Regions from separate parts of the Propioniciclava soli genome, predicted to be linked through region 2. Evidence: riboswitches for the same ligand, from Rfam matches in the RefSeq annotation. Region 2 holds a riboswitch; the other holds the start of a gene.
What was found. Region 2 has a riboswitch for cobalamin ahead of nrdH (glutaredoxin-like protein NrdH). Riboswitches for the same ligand answer to the same signal wherever they lie in the genome.

Region 1: linked by a shared signal. The riboswitch ahead of PCC79_RS11335 (ABC transporter substrate-binding protein) and the one ahead of nrdH (glutaredoxin-like protein NrdH) in region 2 are both predicted to bind cobalamin.

What each region holds. Positions count from the first base shown of each region.
Region 1 is NZ_CP115965.1:2,520,798-2,528,133, reverse strand. It holds gene PCC79_RS11340 (DUF2339 domain-containing protein) at 1-645, shown strand, start outside; cobalamin riboswitch at 639-782, shown strand; gene PCC79_RS11335 (ABC transporter substrate-binding protein) at 873-1,892, shown strand; gene PCC79_RS11330 (iron ABC transporter permease) at 1,889-2,974, shown strand; gene PCC79_RS11325 (ABC transporter ATP-binding protein) at 2,971-3,750, shown strand; gene cobO (cob(I)yrinic acid a,c-diamide adenosyltransferase) at 3,787-4,350, shown strand; gene PCC79_RS11315 (NIL domain-containing protein) at 4,607-4,828, shown strand; gene PCC79_RS11310 (Gfo/Idh/MocA family oxidoreductase) at 4,838-6,022, shown strand; gene PCC79_RS11305 (DUF4261 domain-containing protein) at 6,036-6,830, opposite strand; gene PCC79_RS11300 (peroxiredoxin) at 6,827-7,306, opposite strand.
Region 2 is NZ_CP115965.1:66,108-73,443, forward strand. It holds gene PCC79_RS00295 (hypothetical protein) at 1-622, opposite strand, end outside; gene nrdF (class 1b ribonucleoside-diphosphate reductase subunit beta) at 1,196-2,170, opposite strand; gene nrdE (class 1b ribonucleoside-diphosphate reductase subunit alpha) at 2,193-4,346, opposite strand; gene nrdI (class Ib ribonucleoside-diphosphate reductase assembly flavoprotein NrdI) at 4,343-4,729, opposite strand; gene nrdH (glutaredoxin-like protein NrdH) at 4,741-4,986, opposite strand; cobalamin riboswitch at 5,083-5,309, opposite strand; gene PCC79_RS00320 (hypothetical protein) at 5,543-6,361, shown strand; gene PCC79_RS00325 (DUF1540 domain-containing protein) at 6,412-6,687, opposite strand; gene PCC79_RS00330 (ABC transporter substrate-binding protein) at 6,964-7,336, shown strand, end outside.

The DNA of each region.
Region 1 (7,336 bases), 1.4 Mb from region 2:
CTGGTGTGGCTGCCCAGTCTGGTTTCCCTCGTGTCCTTGCAGGCCGTGGCCGACGGCCGGCTCGGCATCGAGCACGTGGTGCAGTCCGTGCTGGGGCTGGTCGCCACGCTGCTGGTGGTCCGCGCCCTCCGCCTGGACTGGCCCGAGGGAGGCCATGTTCTCAACTACGCGGTGTGGGTCGGCACGGTGCTCTTCGGGACCGTGGCGGTGGTGCTGGCGGGCACACTCCTCGGCCACACTCTCGGCGACGTCGCGAACGGCTTCCAGGTCGCGCACGCCGTCGCCACGGTCAGCTGGATGGCCCTCAGCGTCGCCCTGCTCTCCCGAGGGCTGCGTCGGGCCTCGGACGCCCAAGCGGCCCGTCACATCGCCATCGCGCTGGCCGCCGCCGCCGTCGCCAAGCTGTTCCTCTTCGACCTGGGTGCCCTGCCCGGCCTCGCCCGCGCGCTCGCCTTCATCGTCGTCGGCATCCTGTTGCTGGTGATCGGCACCTGGTACCACGGCCAGCTCGAGAAGGTGCGCCGGGCGACTGCGGAGCCCACACCGGGGGCGGACGCCGACCCGGCCGTCCAGCCCGCACCGGCCGTCCAGCCCGATCCGTCCGCCGCGCCAGCGCCGGGCCCGGACGCCGATCCGATGCGTTAGTCTGGCCGGGTCCCCGCAACCAGCGGGGGCGTCGTGGATGCCAGTGAAGTCCGGTGGAAATCCGGCGCTGTGCCGCAACTGTGATGCCGACCGTCGGTCGGATGAGCCAGGTCACCTGCCCCACGACCACGTTCAGGTCCTCGGACGAAGGGCCGTCCGTGCGCAGTGGGCACCCCCGCCCGTTGCGGCTGACGACTTCGTCCTCCGCAACGAATCGGAGGATGCTGGTGATCCAGCCCCACACCCCATCAACTCGCACGCGCTCTGCGCGCCTCACCTGGCTCGGCGCCGCCGCGCTCGCGCTGGCCCTGGCGGCCTGCGGATCGCCGGCCACGCCCGGGGCGAGCGGCACGGCCGACGCCCCTACCGTCACGACAACGGCCGCCACGACCCCCCAGACCACGGGCGCCTCCTTCCCCGTCGACGTCGTCACCGGCGCCGCGGACAGCACCGAGACGGTCACCATCGCGGAGCGTCCCGACGCCATCGTCTCGTTGAGCCCGACCGCCACGGAGTCGCTGTTCGCGATCGGAGCGGGTGACCAGGTCGTCGCGGTCGACGCGCAGTCCGACTACCCGGCCGAGGCGCCGATCACCGACCTCTCGGGCTACACCCCCAACGTGGAGGCGATCCTCGCCCACGAGCCCGACCTGGTGGTCGCCTCCACCCGTGACGCGGACCTGATTGGCAGCCTCGCCAACGCCGGCGTCCCGACGCTCGCCCTCCCGTCGGCCCAGACGCTGGACGAGGCCTACGGCCAGATCGAGCGGCTCGGCACGGCCACGGGCCACCTGGCCGACGCGAAGGCCGTGGTCGCGCAGATGGACGAGCGCATCCGGGCCGCCGTCGACGCCACCCCGAAGACGGAGGGGGCCACGTACTTCCACGAACTCGACCCCACGCTCTACACCGTCACCGGCAACACGTTCATCGGTGAGGTCTACGGCATGTTCGGGCTGACCAGCATCGCGGACGCCGCCGGGACGACCGACCTGTACCCCCAGCTCTCCGAGGAATACGTGGTCGCGGCCGACCCCGACCTCATCTTCCTGTCCGACACCCAGTGCTGTGGTGTCACGCCCGCATCGCTCGGTGAGCGGGCCGGCTGGTCGGGCCTGTCCGCCGTCACCGGCGATCGGGTCCACGTCCTCGACGAGGACGTGGCGAGCCGCTGGGGGCCGCGCGTGGTCGACTTCGTCGAGACCGTGGCCGAGCACGTGACCGCGTTGCAGACCACCCACGCATGAGTGCGACCCCGAGGACGCCGGCCCTCACCCGTGTCCGCCGACTTGACATGCCACGCCTCAGCCGTGGCATCGGTCGGTCGGGCCGCTGGCTGGTCGCGGGCTGCGTCCTCGGGATCGCGCTGCTCACCGGCGTCATGATCGGGCCGGCCGGCCTGACGGCGTCGGGTGTCGCCCGGGAGCTGCTCGGCGCGCTCCCCGGCGTCACGCTCGATTCGGGCCTGACGAGCCAGCAGCAGGCCATCTTGTGGCAGATCCGTCTGCCGCGGGTGGTGCTGGGCGCCCTGGTGGGCGCCACGCTGGCCGTCGCCGGCGCCGCGTACCAGGGCGTCTTCCGCAACCCGCTCGCTGACCCGTACCTGCTCGGCGTCTCGGCCGGCGCGGGCCTGGGCGCCACGCTCGCCATCACCCAGGGGGGCGGGATCGGCCCGTTCGGGGTGCCGCTGGCCGCCTTCGCCGGCGGCCTGCTGGCGGTGAGCGCCACCTACGCCCTCGGTGCCAGCGTGGGGGGCCACCGCAGCTCGACCATCATCGTGCTCGCCGGCGTGGCCGTCGCGGCGTTCTTCAGCGCCGTGCAGACGTTCGTGCAGCAGTGGTTCGACGACTCGCTGCTCGCCGTCTACAGCTGGATGCTCGGCCGGCTGAGCACCAACGGGTGGAGCGACGTCATCATGGTGCTGCCGTACGTGCTCGCGAGCTGGGTGCTGTTGCTGCTGCACCGCCGCACGCTCGACGTGCTCGCCGTCGGCGACGTGGAGGCCGCCAGCCTCGGCATCAACGTCCCGCGGGTGCGGCTCGTGCTCGTGCTGGTCGCCACGCTCGGCACCACCGCGGTCGTGGCGGTGAGCGGGCTCATCGGGTTTGTCGGCATCGTCGTACCCCACGCCGTCCGGCTGATCTTCGGCACCTCCCACCGCCTCCTCCTTCCGCTGGCCATGCTGTTCGGGGCGGCCTTCCTCGTGCTCGCCGACGTCGCTGCCCGATCGGTCGTGGCGCCCGCCGAGTTGCCGATCGGCGTCGTCACCGCCTTCGTCGGCGCGCCCTTCTTCCTGGTCGTCCTCCGCCGGAACCGGAGCATGACGTGAGCGTGCTGGAGTGCCGCGGCCTCGGCGTCCGCCGGGGGGAGGCGCAGGTCGTCCACGACCTCGATCTCGTGGTGGACGCCGGCGCCTGGGTCGCCGTCGTCGGGCCCAACGGGGCGGGCAAGACCTCGCTGCTGCACGGCATCGCTGCGCTCACCCCCGTCACCGGCCACCTCCGCCTCGGAAGCGACGATCCGCACCAGCTCTCCCGGCGTGCGCTCGCTCGGCGGGTGGCCCTCATGGCCCAGCAGCCCGTCGTGCCCACAGGCATGACCGTCCGCGAGTTGGTGGCCCTCGGCCGGACGCCCTTCCTGCGCCGCTTCGGCACCGAGTCGGCCACCGACCGGGCCGCCGTGCAGCACGAGCTCACCCGGCTCGGCCTGGCCACGCTCGCCGACCGCCCCGCCGACCGGCTCTCCGGCGGCGAACTGCAGCGCGTCATGCTGGCCCGCGCCCTGTGCCAGCAGCCGACCCTGCTTCTGCTCGACGAGCCGACCAGCGCCCTCGACATCGGGCACCAGCAGTCGGTGCTCGACCTGGTGGACGAACAGCGCCACGAGCGCGGGCTCACCGTGCTGGCCGCCATGCACGACCTCACGCTGGCCGCCCAGTACGCCGACCGCATGGTGCTGCTCGACCGGGGCGTCCTCGTGCAGGACGGCCCGCCCGCGGCCGTGCTGGACGCCCGACAACTGAACGAGACCTATGGCGCCCGCGTCGACGTGCTGCCCCGCCCCGCCGGCCCCGCCGTCATCCCCGTCCGCCCGGTGAGCCGCTGACGCGCACGCCCATCCCATCCCCGCAAGGAGCCCCCTGTGACCGACCTGCCGACACACGACCGCCCCCTGCCGCCGCGCCGGGACGTTGACTCGCTGGTGTTCGTCAACACCGGCGACGGCAAGGGGAAGTCGACCGCCGCCTTCGGCATGCTGATGCGCGCCGCCGCCCGCGGCTGGCCGTCCTGCGTGGTGCAGTTCATGAAGTCGGGACGCTGGCGCGTGGGGGAGGCGGAGTCGGCCCGCCGCCTGGGGGTCGACTGGTTCACCCACGGCGACGGCTTCACCTGGGAGAGCGACGACCTCGACCGGAGCGCCGGCATCGCCCGCGAGGCGTGGCGTCTGGCCGACCGCGTGTTGACGTCCGGGGAGTACCGCCTCGTCGTGCTCGACGAGGTGACCTACCCGCTCACCTACGGCTGGCTCGACGCCGAGACGGTCGTGGCCCGGATCCGGGAGCGCGCGGCGTCCACCAACGTCATCTGCACCGGCCGCAACGCCCACGCCTCGCTGGTTGACCTGGCCGACACGGTCACCGAGATGCGCAACGTGAAGCACGCCCACGCCACCGGCGTCCGCGCGCGCCGCGGCATCGACTACTGACGCCCGGGTCGCCCCGGTCGCCCCGGCGTCCGACCTGTGGGAAACGGCTGTGCGGACGCCGCTCGCGCCGCTAGCCTGACCCCGTGATCACGACGGCGCATTTCGACACGCTGTCTCTCGTCATGCCCGGCTGTTGTCGGTGTTGTCGCCGCCCGCGCGGCGCCCACTCCTGATCCCCCCGGCGACCTGACCCGGCCGGTGGCCGGGAGTGTGGCTCTCAACCCCCACACCCACACCACCGCAGCCAGGAGCCGTCATGACCCTCGATCTCGTCTTCGTCCAGCAGAGCGCCGCAGGCGCCACCTTCGCCCAGCTCGCCGCCGACCTCGGCGTCGAGCTCCGCCTGGTCGCCCAGCGCATCACCACCATGGAGATCTTCCCGGTGAGCGTGCTCACCGTCGAACTCACCGCGGAGCCAGGCCTCCTCGAGGCTGCGACGCGCTGGTTCGCCCAGCGGGGCATCCACCGGCTGGCCTAGGCTGGGGCCATGAGCCCGGACGAGGACGTCACCCCGCTCCGCGTCGGCATCGTCGGCTGCGGCAACATTGCCCGCTCCCACGCCCGCGCGTACGCCGAGCACCCGCGCGTCCGGCTCGTCGCGTACCACGACGTGGTGCCCGGCCGGGCCGAGGCCTTCGCCGACGCCCACGGCGGCAGCGCCGTCAGCTCCGTGGCCGAGGTGGTCGCGTCCGGTGTCGACCTCGTGTCCATCGCCACCCCGCCCGGGAGCCACGCCGACATCGCCTGCGCGCTGCTGTCCGCAGGGGTGAACGTGCTCATCGAGAAGCCCGCGACGATCAGCCTCGCCGAGCTCGACCGGGTGGCCGAGGCCGAACGGGCCGGCGGTGTCCAGGCCTACGTCGTCCTGCAGCACCGGCACGGCAGCGGCGCGGTGCGCGCCCGGCGGCTCATGGACGCCGGCTCGCTGGGCACCCCCCGCGTCGCCGTCTGCGAGACCCTCTGGTACCGCACCGACGGCTATTTCACCGACGTCGACTGGCGAGGCCACTGGGCCGGTGAGGGCGGTGGGCCGACGCTCGGCCACGCCATCCACCAGATCGACCTGCTGCTGCACCTGATGGGGGAGTGGGAGAGCGTGGACGCCCGCGCCGTCCGGCTCGCGCGGCCCGTGCAGTTCGAGGACGCCTCGCTCGCCGTCGTCACCTTCGCCAGCGGCGCTGTGGCGAGCATCGTCACCAGCCTCGTCTCGCCGCGCGAGGTGAGCCGCATCCGGGTCGACACCGAGGGCGGCACCCTCGAGGTCAACCACCTGTACGGCTACCGTGACGCCGACTGGTCTTGGACGCCCGTGCCCGATCCGGAGGTCGCCGCACGCTTCGGGTTGGATCCCGGCACGCAGGCGCGGCCGGGCGCCGCGGCCCGCCCGGCTGCGGGCGATCCGTGGGCCGCGAGCGCGGCCGACGTCGACGAGGTGCCCAGCAACCACGCCGCGCAGATCAACCGCCTGGTGGGCGACCTGCTGGCCGGACGCCGCCACGCCACGACGTTGGAGAGCGCCCGGTCGACCATGGAGCTGGTGAGCGCCATCTACGCCTCCGGGTTGGGGGGAGGCACCGTGCGACGCGGCGACCTGACCCCGGGACACCCCTTCCACGCGCGTCTCGACGGCGGGCTGGACGCCGCCGCGGTGGACGCCCGCCTGGTGCCCTGAGCAGAGCCCGGCGTCAGGAGCCGGCGCGGGGCCGGTGCTCGTCTCCGATCTCGAGCACCATCGCATCGTGGATCGCCGAGTGGCGTTCGCGCACCGGGTGCTGCTGGCTCGGCGTCGGCCCCACCGTCTGGCCCGCCTCGACGACCGCGCCGGTGGTGATGAGGTAGCGGGCCGTGTCGGCGAGGAAGCGGAACAGGTCCGAGGGAGGCCGCCTGCTGTGCTCGATCACGAGGTCGCGCGCGCCGAAGGTGTCCAGCCCCAGGGTGTAGGCCGAGTGGGTGCCGTCGGGTTCGTCCATGACCCACACGGAGGTCCACAGGTCGGCCGGCACCTGCTTGGACTCCACCGCGGCGCTGAACCCGCGCGCATAGGCGTCCGCCGGGTACACGGCCGACGCCTGGGCACTGTGCACGGCCACGGCGCCGGGCAGCCCGGCCACGACCGTCGCGATGACCGACCAGATCGTCGCCTCCTGCAGCGCCTGGGCGCGCGGCTCGGGCACCTCGCCCGGGTGGAGCACTGTGATGACGACGTGGCTGCGGTGCTGGGCGATCGCGTCGGTCTGACCCTGCCACCACACGGGGTGACAGGCGCGCAGCGCGGCGGCAGCGTCCAGCGAGACGGCGTTGCCAGCCACCATCGCCCGCACCAGACCGGTCGAGACCACGGCCGCGTCCACCGGGCCCTTGCCCGCGATGTCGAGCGTCTGGGCCGAGGCACCGTCGCCGAACTCCTCGGCCAATGCCGCGGCCAGATCGGACGCCGACGGCGCGGCCCCGGCGAACAGCACGGCCCCCGAAACCGTCATGCGATGCCGAGGTCGCGGCGGAGCTTGGCGACGTGGCCCGTCGCCTTCACGTTGTACTGGGCGACCGAGATCGTCCCTGCCCCCGTCTCGTCAACGTCGACCACGAACGTGGAGCGGAGGACGCCGGTGATCTCCTTGCCATAGAGCAGCTTCGTTCCCCAGGCGCCGTACGCCTCGAGGGTGGTGCGCTCGGGGTCGGCGAGCAGGGTGATGGTGAGGGCCTCCTTCTCGCGGAACCCGGCCAGCTTGGCCACCGCATCCGGCGAGATGCCCAGCACGTCGAAGCCGGCCGCAGCGATCGCGTCGGCCGACGCCGTGAAGTCAACGGCCTGGGTGGTGCACCCCGGGGTGGACGCGGCGGGGTAGAAATAGACGATGACCCGACGCCCCGCGTAGTCGGACAGCGACACGGTGGTGCCGTCGGCAGCAGGCAGGGTGAAGGGCGGGGCGGGGTCGCCCACCTGGAGTCTGGCCATGACTCCACCCTAGCTTCTGGCATAGGGTGG
Region 2 (7,336 bases):
ACGTGACGGCCTTCGCCCCCTCTCCGAGTGCCACGAGCTTGGCCCAGGCGATGTCGGCGTGCACGCGTCCGCCCAGGCCGCAGTCGGTGGAGGCGATCACCCGGTCGGGCCCGACGGCATCCACGAACCGGCGGATGCGCTGGGCGACGAGTTCCGAATGTTCCACGACATTGGTGGCGTGGCTGACCACGCCGGGGACGAGGACGAGGTCGTCCGGCACCGCGACATCGCGCCACACCGTCCACTCGTGCTCATGGCGCACGTTGGCCGCCTCGAAGGACAACTGCCCCACGTTTGCCTGCAGCACCACGGGCAGGATGTCAGTGATGCCGATGTCGGTGGTGTGGGGGCCGTGCCACGAGCCCCAGCACAGGTGCAGGCGCACCAGGTCCCTGGGCAGGCCCGCGATGGCGTGGTTGAGGGCGTCGATGCGGATCTGCGTGAAGGCCCGGTAGTCGGCGACGCTGGGCTCGGGCGTGATCTGGTCCCAGTTCTCGGCCAGCGATGGGTCGTCGATCTGGACCACGAGACCCGCATCGGTGATCGCCCGGTACTCCTCGCGCAGCGCGTCGGCCCACGCCCAAATGTGCTCCTCCTCGGTGGTGTAGTGCTGGTTCCACACGCGTGCGGCGCTGCCGGGTGAGATCGCGGTGAGGAACCCCTGCTCCCCGGGCTCGAGGGCGGCGTCCAGGTTGGCGATGTCGGTGGCGACCGCGTCCTGTCCGGTGTAAGTGATCGGGCCGGTGGTGGTGGGGAATCGGTGGCCACCCGTCCGGTGTGGACGCCTCCTTCATCGACCGGGTCCGAATAGACACGCGGGAAGCGCTGACGGTCCCGCCGGTCGCCGAACGACGTCAGGACGACGTTCCCCGGGGACGACGTCGCCGCCGGCTGGTTGAACAGGTTCAACTCGGTCAGGGCAAGCCCAGCCACCCGTTGGAACGAGTAGGACCACCAAGCGCCGTAGTCGACGGGGTTCGACATGGCCTTGCCGAACTCCCCGTCACCCAGCAGTGTGATGCCGGCGGCGCGCTGGCGATCGACCACGTCCGCGACGGCCTGGGTGACAAGCCGGTCGAACTCGGGCGTGCGCAGCAGCGTGTAGCCGTCGTCGGCCACGTGGCGGGCGGCGTTGGCGGCGATGAGGGCGTCCGTGCGCGGCAGGCTGCCGGACGTCGTGGTGCGAATCGGCATGTCAGAAGTCCCAGTCCTCGTCCTCGGTGTTGACGGCCTTGCCCATCACGTACGAGGAGCCCGACCCGGAGAAGAAGTCGTGGTTCTCGTCGGCATTCGGTGACAGTGCCGCCAGGATGGCCGGCGAGACCGCCACGGCGTCCTTGGGGAAGAGTGCCTCGTAGCCGAGGTTCATCAGGGCCTTGTTGGCGTTGTAGCGCAGGAACATCTTGACGTCCTCGGTCAGCCCGAGCGGATCGTAGAGGTCCTCGGTGTAGGACTCCTCGTTGTCGTAGAGCTCATACAGCAACTCGAAGGTGTAGTCCTTGAGTTCATCGCGACGTGACTGGTCGGCTTCGGCGAGGGCCCGCTGCAACTTGTAGCCGATGTAGTAGCCGTGCACGGCCTCGTCGCGGATGATCAGGCGGATCAGGTCGGCGGTGTTCGTCAGCTTCGCCCGGCTCGACCAGTACATCGGCGCGTAGAAGCCGGAGTAGAACAGGAACGACTCCAGCATCGTGGAGGCCACCTTGCGCTTCTCGGGGTCGTCGCCGTAGTAGAAGTCGAGGATGATCTGTGCCTTGCGCTGGAGGTACTCGTTCTCCTCGCTCCACCGGAAGGCGTCATCGATCTCCGTGGTGGAGATCAGCGTGGAGAAGATCGAGCTGTAGCTCTTGGCGTGCACCGACTCCATGAACGCGATGTTCGTGTAGACGGCCTCCTCGTGCGGCGTCCGGGCGTCCGGGATGAGCGACACGGCCCCCACGGTGCCCTGGATGGTGTCGAGCATGGTCAGGCCGGTGAACACGCGCGTGGTCATCAGTTGTTCGTGGGGCTTGAGCGTGCGCCAGGACGGCACGTCGTTGGAGAGCGGCACCTTCTCCGGCAGCCAGAAGTTCGAGGTCAGCCGGTCCCACACGTCGGAGTCGACCTGGTCGGTGATGCGGTTCCAGTTGATGGCCTGGACGCCGCGCAGCAGGGTGAGATTGTTCGTCATTCGTCTTGTTCCTCGTGTCGTGTCAGAGCATGCAGCTGACGCAGCCGTCGACCTCGGTGCCGGCGAGCGCCAGCTGTCGCAGTCGGATGTAGTAGAGCGTCTTGATCCCCTTGCGCCAGGCATAGATCTGCGCCTTGTTGATGTCACGCGTGGTCGCCGTGTCGGGGAAGAACAGCGTCAGCGACAACCCCTGGTCGACGTGCTTGGTCGCCTCGGCGTAGGTGTCGATGATCTTCTCCGGGCCGATCTCATAGGCGTCGGCGTAGTACTCCAAGTTGTCGTTTGTCATGTACGGAGCTGGGTAGTAGACGCGCCCGATCTTGCCCTCCTTACGGATCTCGATCTTCGCCACGATCGGGTGGATCGAGCTGGTGGCGTGGTTGATGTAGCTGATCGACCCCGTCGGCGGCACGGCCTGCAGGTTCTGGTTGTAGAGCCCGTGCTCGGCCACCTCGGCCGCGAGCGCACGCCAGTCGTCCGGCGTGGGGAGGTGGATGCCGGCGTCGGCGAACAGGGCCGCCACCCGGGGCGTCCGGGGCGTCCAGTCACCGTCGGTGTACTTGGCGAAGTAGGCCCCGGTGGCGTACGCGCTGCTCTCGAAACCGTCGAAGCGGACGCCGCGCTCGCGGGCGATCCGGCAGGACGCGGCGATGGCGTGGAACGTCACGGCGTAGAAGTACATGTTGGTGAAGTCCAGGCCCTCGTCCGACCCGTAGTGGATCGACTCGCGCGCCAGGTAGCCGTGCAGGTTCATCTGGCCGAGGCCGATGGCGTGGCTCATGGCGTTGCCGCGCTCGATGCTGGGGGCGCACGCGATGTTGGACTGGTTGGAGACGGCCGTCAGGGCGCGCACCGCCGTCTCGATGGTCCGCCCGAAGTGGGGCGAGTCCATCGCCTTCGCGATGTTCAGCGAACCCAGGTTGCAGGAGATGTCCTTGCCCACCTCATCGAAGGTCAGATCCTCGCCATAGGTTGAGGGCGTCGACACCTGCAGGATCTCCGAGCACAGGTTCGACATCGTCACCCTGCCGTCGATCGGGTTGGCGGCGTTCACGGTGTCCTCGAACATCAGGTAGGGGTAGCCCGACTCGAACTGGATCTCGGCGAGGGTCTGGAAGAACTTGCGGGCATTGATCTTCCTCTTGGTGATCCGCTTGTCCTCGACCATTTCCCGGTACTTCTCGGTCACCGAGATCTCGCTGAACGCGACCCCGTACACGCGCTCGATGTCGTAGGGGCTGAACAGGTACATGTCCTCGTTGTTGCGCGCCAGCTCAAAGGTGATGTCGGGAATGACGACACCCAGGCTCAGGGTCTTGATCCGGATCTTCTCGTCGGCGTTCTCCCGCTTCGTGTCGAGGAAGGCGAGGATGTCCGGGTGGTGGGCGTTCAGGTACACCGCGCCGGCCCCCTGGCGGGCACCGAGCTGGTTGGCGTAGGAGAACGAATCCTCCAGCAGCTTCATGACGGGGATCACACCGGAGGACTGGTTCTGCATCTTCTTGATCGGCGCACCGGCCTCCCGGATGTTGGTCAGCGACAGCGCGACGCCGCCGCCCCGCTTGGAGAGCTGCAGCGAGGCATTGATCGCGCGGGCGATCGACTCCATGTTGTCCTCGATCCGCAGCAGGAAGCAGGACACCAGCTCCCCCCGCGACGCCTTCCCGGCGTTGAGGAACGTCGGGGTGGCGGGCTGGAAGCGCCCCGCCATCACCTCGTCGACGATGTGCTCGGCGAGCGGGCGGTCGCCCGCGGCCAGGGTGAGCGCCACGAGGCAGACGCGATCCTCGAAGCGCTCCAGGTAGCGGCGTCCGTCGAACGTCTTCAGCGTGTAGGACGTGTAGTACTTGAACGCCCCCATGAACGTGGGGAACCGGAACTTCACCGCGTAGGCGCGTTTGAACAGGCTCTTGATGAACTCGAAGTCGTAGCGCTGGAGAACCCCGGGCTCGTAGTAGCCCTCCTCGACCAGGTAGTCGAGCTTCTCCTTCAGCGAGTGGAAGAACACCGTGTTCTGGTTCACGTGCTGCAGGAAGTACTCCCGCGCGGCGCGCCGGTCGGCGTCGAACTGGATGTTCCCGTCCGCGTCGTAGAGGTTCAGCAGCGCGTTGAGCGCGTGGTAGTCGTGGTCGCCGGTGACGACCTCGGCGCCGGTGTCGGTGAGGGTCGTGGTCATGGGTGGGAGAGCCTTTCACGGACACGTTCGACATCGTCGGGGGTGCCCAGGAGTTCGAAGCGATCGAGGAGGGGAACGTGGCACTTGGCGGCCACGATGTCGCCGGCCAAGCAGTAGGCCTCGCCGAAGTTGGTGTTGCCCGCGGAGATCACCCCGCGGATCAGGGAGCGGTTGTCCGGGTCGTTGAGGAACCGGATCACCTGCTTGGGAACCGCGCCGCCGGTGCTGCCGCCCCCGTACGTGGGAACCACGAGAACATACGGCTGGCTGACGGCCAGCGGCTCCTCGCTGGGGTGCAGCGGGATCCGGTCTGCATCCACGCCGAGCTTCTGGATGAAACGGTGGGTGTTCTCCGAGGCCGACGAGAAGTAGACGACGCGCACGGCCGCCGCGTTCAGGCGACGTGGACGCGCTGCGCCGCAGCCTTGATGCGGTCGGGGCGGAACCCGCCCCAGTGCTCCTCGCCGTCGACGACGACGGGAACCTGCTGGTAGCCCATCGCCATCACCGCCAGCAGCGCCGCCTCGTCCTCGGCGAGGTCGATCACCTCGTACTCCAGGCCCAGCTTGTCCATGGCCCGGTAGGTGGCGGTGCACTGCACGCACGCGGGCTTGCTGTAGACGGTGATCGTGTTCGCCATGCTCTCTCCTCGAAGCAGGGGGTCGCGAGGGAGGGAGCACGAGTGCGCCCGGTCTTCCCGCGAGACCGTGTGGTCGGACGAACCGGGTGGCCGCGACGCGACCCCCCGGCGCTGGCAGGTATTCGGACTCGAGGGCGGACGCCGTGGGGCGTTGGTCCTACTGGGCAACGCTTCCCAGCCTTTCGGCCAGTGCTTGGTGTCGCCGGTCGTTCCCTCTCACCGCTGCGGGGCAGTCCCGGATTCACACCGGGTTCCCTGTTGTCTCGCCCCCCAACCCCTACACCTAGGGGTTGGGTGGACGAACCAGCACTACGGATAGTAATCACATCGGTGTAACCCTGTAAAGCCAGCATGCCGCCTCGACGGCGCACACGAGGCCGCCCGCTCGACCAGGGTCCACGTCGCGCGTGGTCTCGGCGTGACAGGGCGTGATCGAGGGATGAGACGGCCCCGGCGGTGCGTTGACGCCGACCGGCCCAAGCGGGTTAGGCTCCCCTAACCACATTACGCAACCATGGTGTTCCCAATATGGCGGGACCCGGCTGGAGGACCTCTCGTGACCGTCTCGACCGGCATGCCGGATGCCCTCGCCTGCGACGACCGCAGCCGTCTGCTCGCCGTCCGCATGCTCCAGGGCTCTGCGGCCGCCACCCTTTTCGCCTACCGCCTGGGTGAGACGCTCGACCCTGTCGTGCACGGGGTGGCTGCGGACGGCGCTCTCGCGGTGGTGGCTCTGCCACGCGGTCGGTGGGCCGAGGAGCAGCCGGGGCGGGTCGTCGACGTGCGGCTGGATCTGGTGAAGAACTCCCTGGATCCTCGCGTGTCCACCGTGGTGGCGTCCGCCCATGCCTTGGGCGGTCTGGTGTGGGCCGAGGACGATGAGACGGACGCGCGTCTGGTGGACGGCTCGCTACCGGAGGCGCTGCGCCAGAGCCTGACGGTTCCCGGGGCTCGCCTGGGTTGGCTGCTGCTGGATCGCCTGGTGGTGCACGACCTGTCCGGCGCGGTGGTGGTGCCGCACGCGGAGCTGCCCCTTGCGCCGCCCGCGCTGGACGGTGGTTTGACCGGTCTCTCGCTGGTGACCGCATGCAGCGACGCTGCCCTGAAGGATGTGTGCTGGTCGGTGATGGTGGGGCGGACGCCGGGAACGGTGACGCGCAAGCCGCACGCCGGCCATGCGTGCCCCCACACGTTGGACCAAATTTTCTGTGCAGACGTCGACGCGCTCGGCGTCACCTTATTGTTGGTGACGGCTCAAGATCTGGTGGTCGTGCACGGTGAGTTCGAGCAACTCGCCGATTCCGCCGACGCACTGAACTGCCTGGTCCATCAGTTGGTGGCCCAGGCAGCCCCCTCGTGCGACGCCGAGCGGTGAGGAAAGAGCGAGCGGCCCCCCGTCCGGGGGCCGCTCGCTCAGCGCTGTGCTCAGCGGACCTCGTACTGCGCGCAGTTTGCATCGGCGCTGACGCCGATGCTGTCTGCGGTGCACATGAGATCGGCGTTGTGAACGCACTCGAGGCGCTGGCAGGCGCCCACGTGGGCGTCCGCGGTCCCGAGACCGCCTCGGGCGTCGAGGGTCACGAAGGTGACGCAGCTGGCGTCCTTCTGGCCGCCCACCGTGATGGCGTAGGCGGTGCAGCCGTCGGAGTTGAATGCACACTCCATCATGGCGCAGGACTTGATGGCAGTGACGGTGCTCATGGTCGTTTCCTCTCGGCTGGTCATCGGTGGAACATTCACCACGGTAGCCCTGAAATGACAATGACGACAGCTAGGTGAGGCTGCCCTAACCCATGCGAAAATGGTGTCATCTGCATTTTGTAAATGGTGGGGTTTCGCAAGTCTGCCGCGTTTCGAGCCCCGGAGCAGGCCAGAGGCCGGACACAGGCCGTGTGCACGTTAGGTTAGGCTAACCTAAGCTGGCCTGTAGGTGGGGGCGTGACGGGTTGGCGGGTGCCACCCGCGAAGGAGGAGACGGTGAAGGTCCAGGTGTCCCGGCGCGTCGGGATCAAGATGTTCGCGGCAGGGATCGCGGTGACGTTGGCGGGCTGCGGCACCGCGTCGACGCCCACGTCGACGGGGGGTGAATCGGCCACTGAGGCCACCACCAGCGCCGCGGCGGACGCCAGCTTGCTGCCAGCGGCCGAGGGAGTGACCCGATACCCCCTGGAACTGACCACGCAGTGGGGTACGACGACGCTGACCGAGCGTCCAGCCCGCATCGCAGCGGTCACCGGATCCCAGGATGACGCGCAGGCGCTCGCCGCGATCGGCGTCACCCCGGCCCTGGCGAGTGAGTACACCACCGACGTGTGGCTCGAACAAGCGCTCGGTGAGCCCATACCCGACA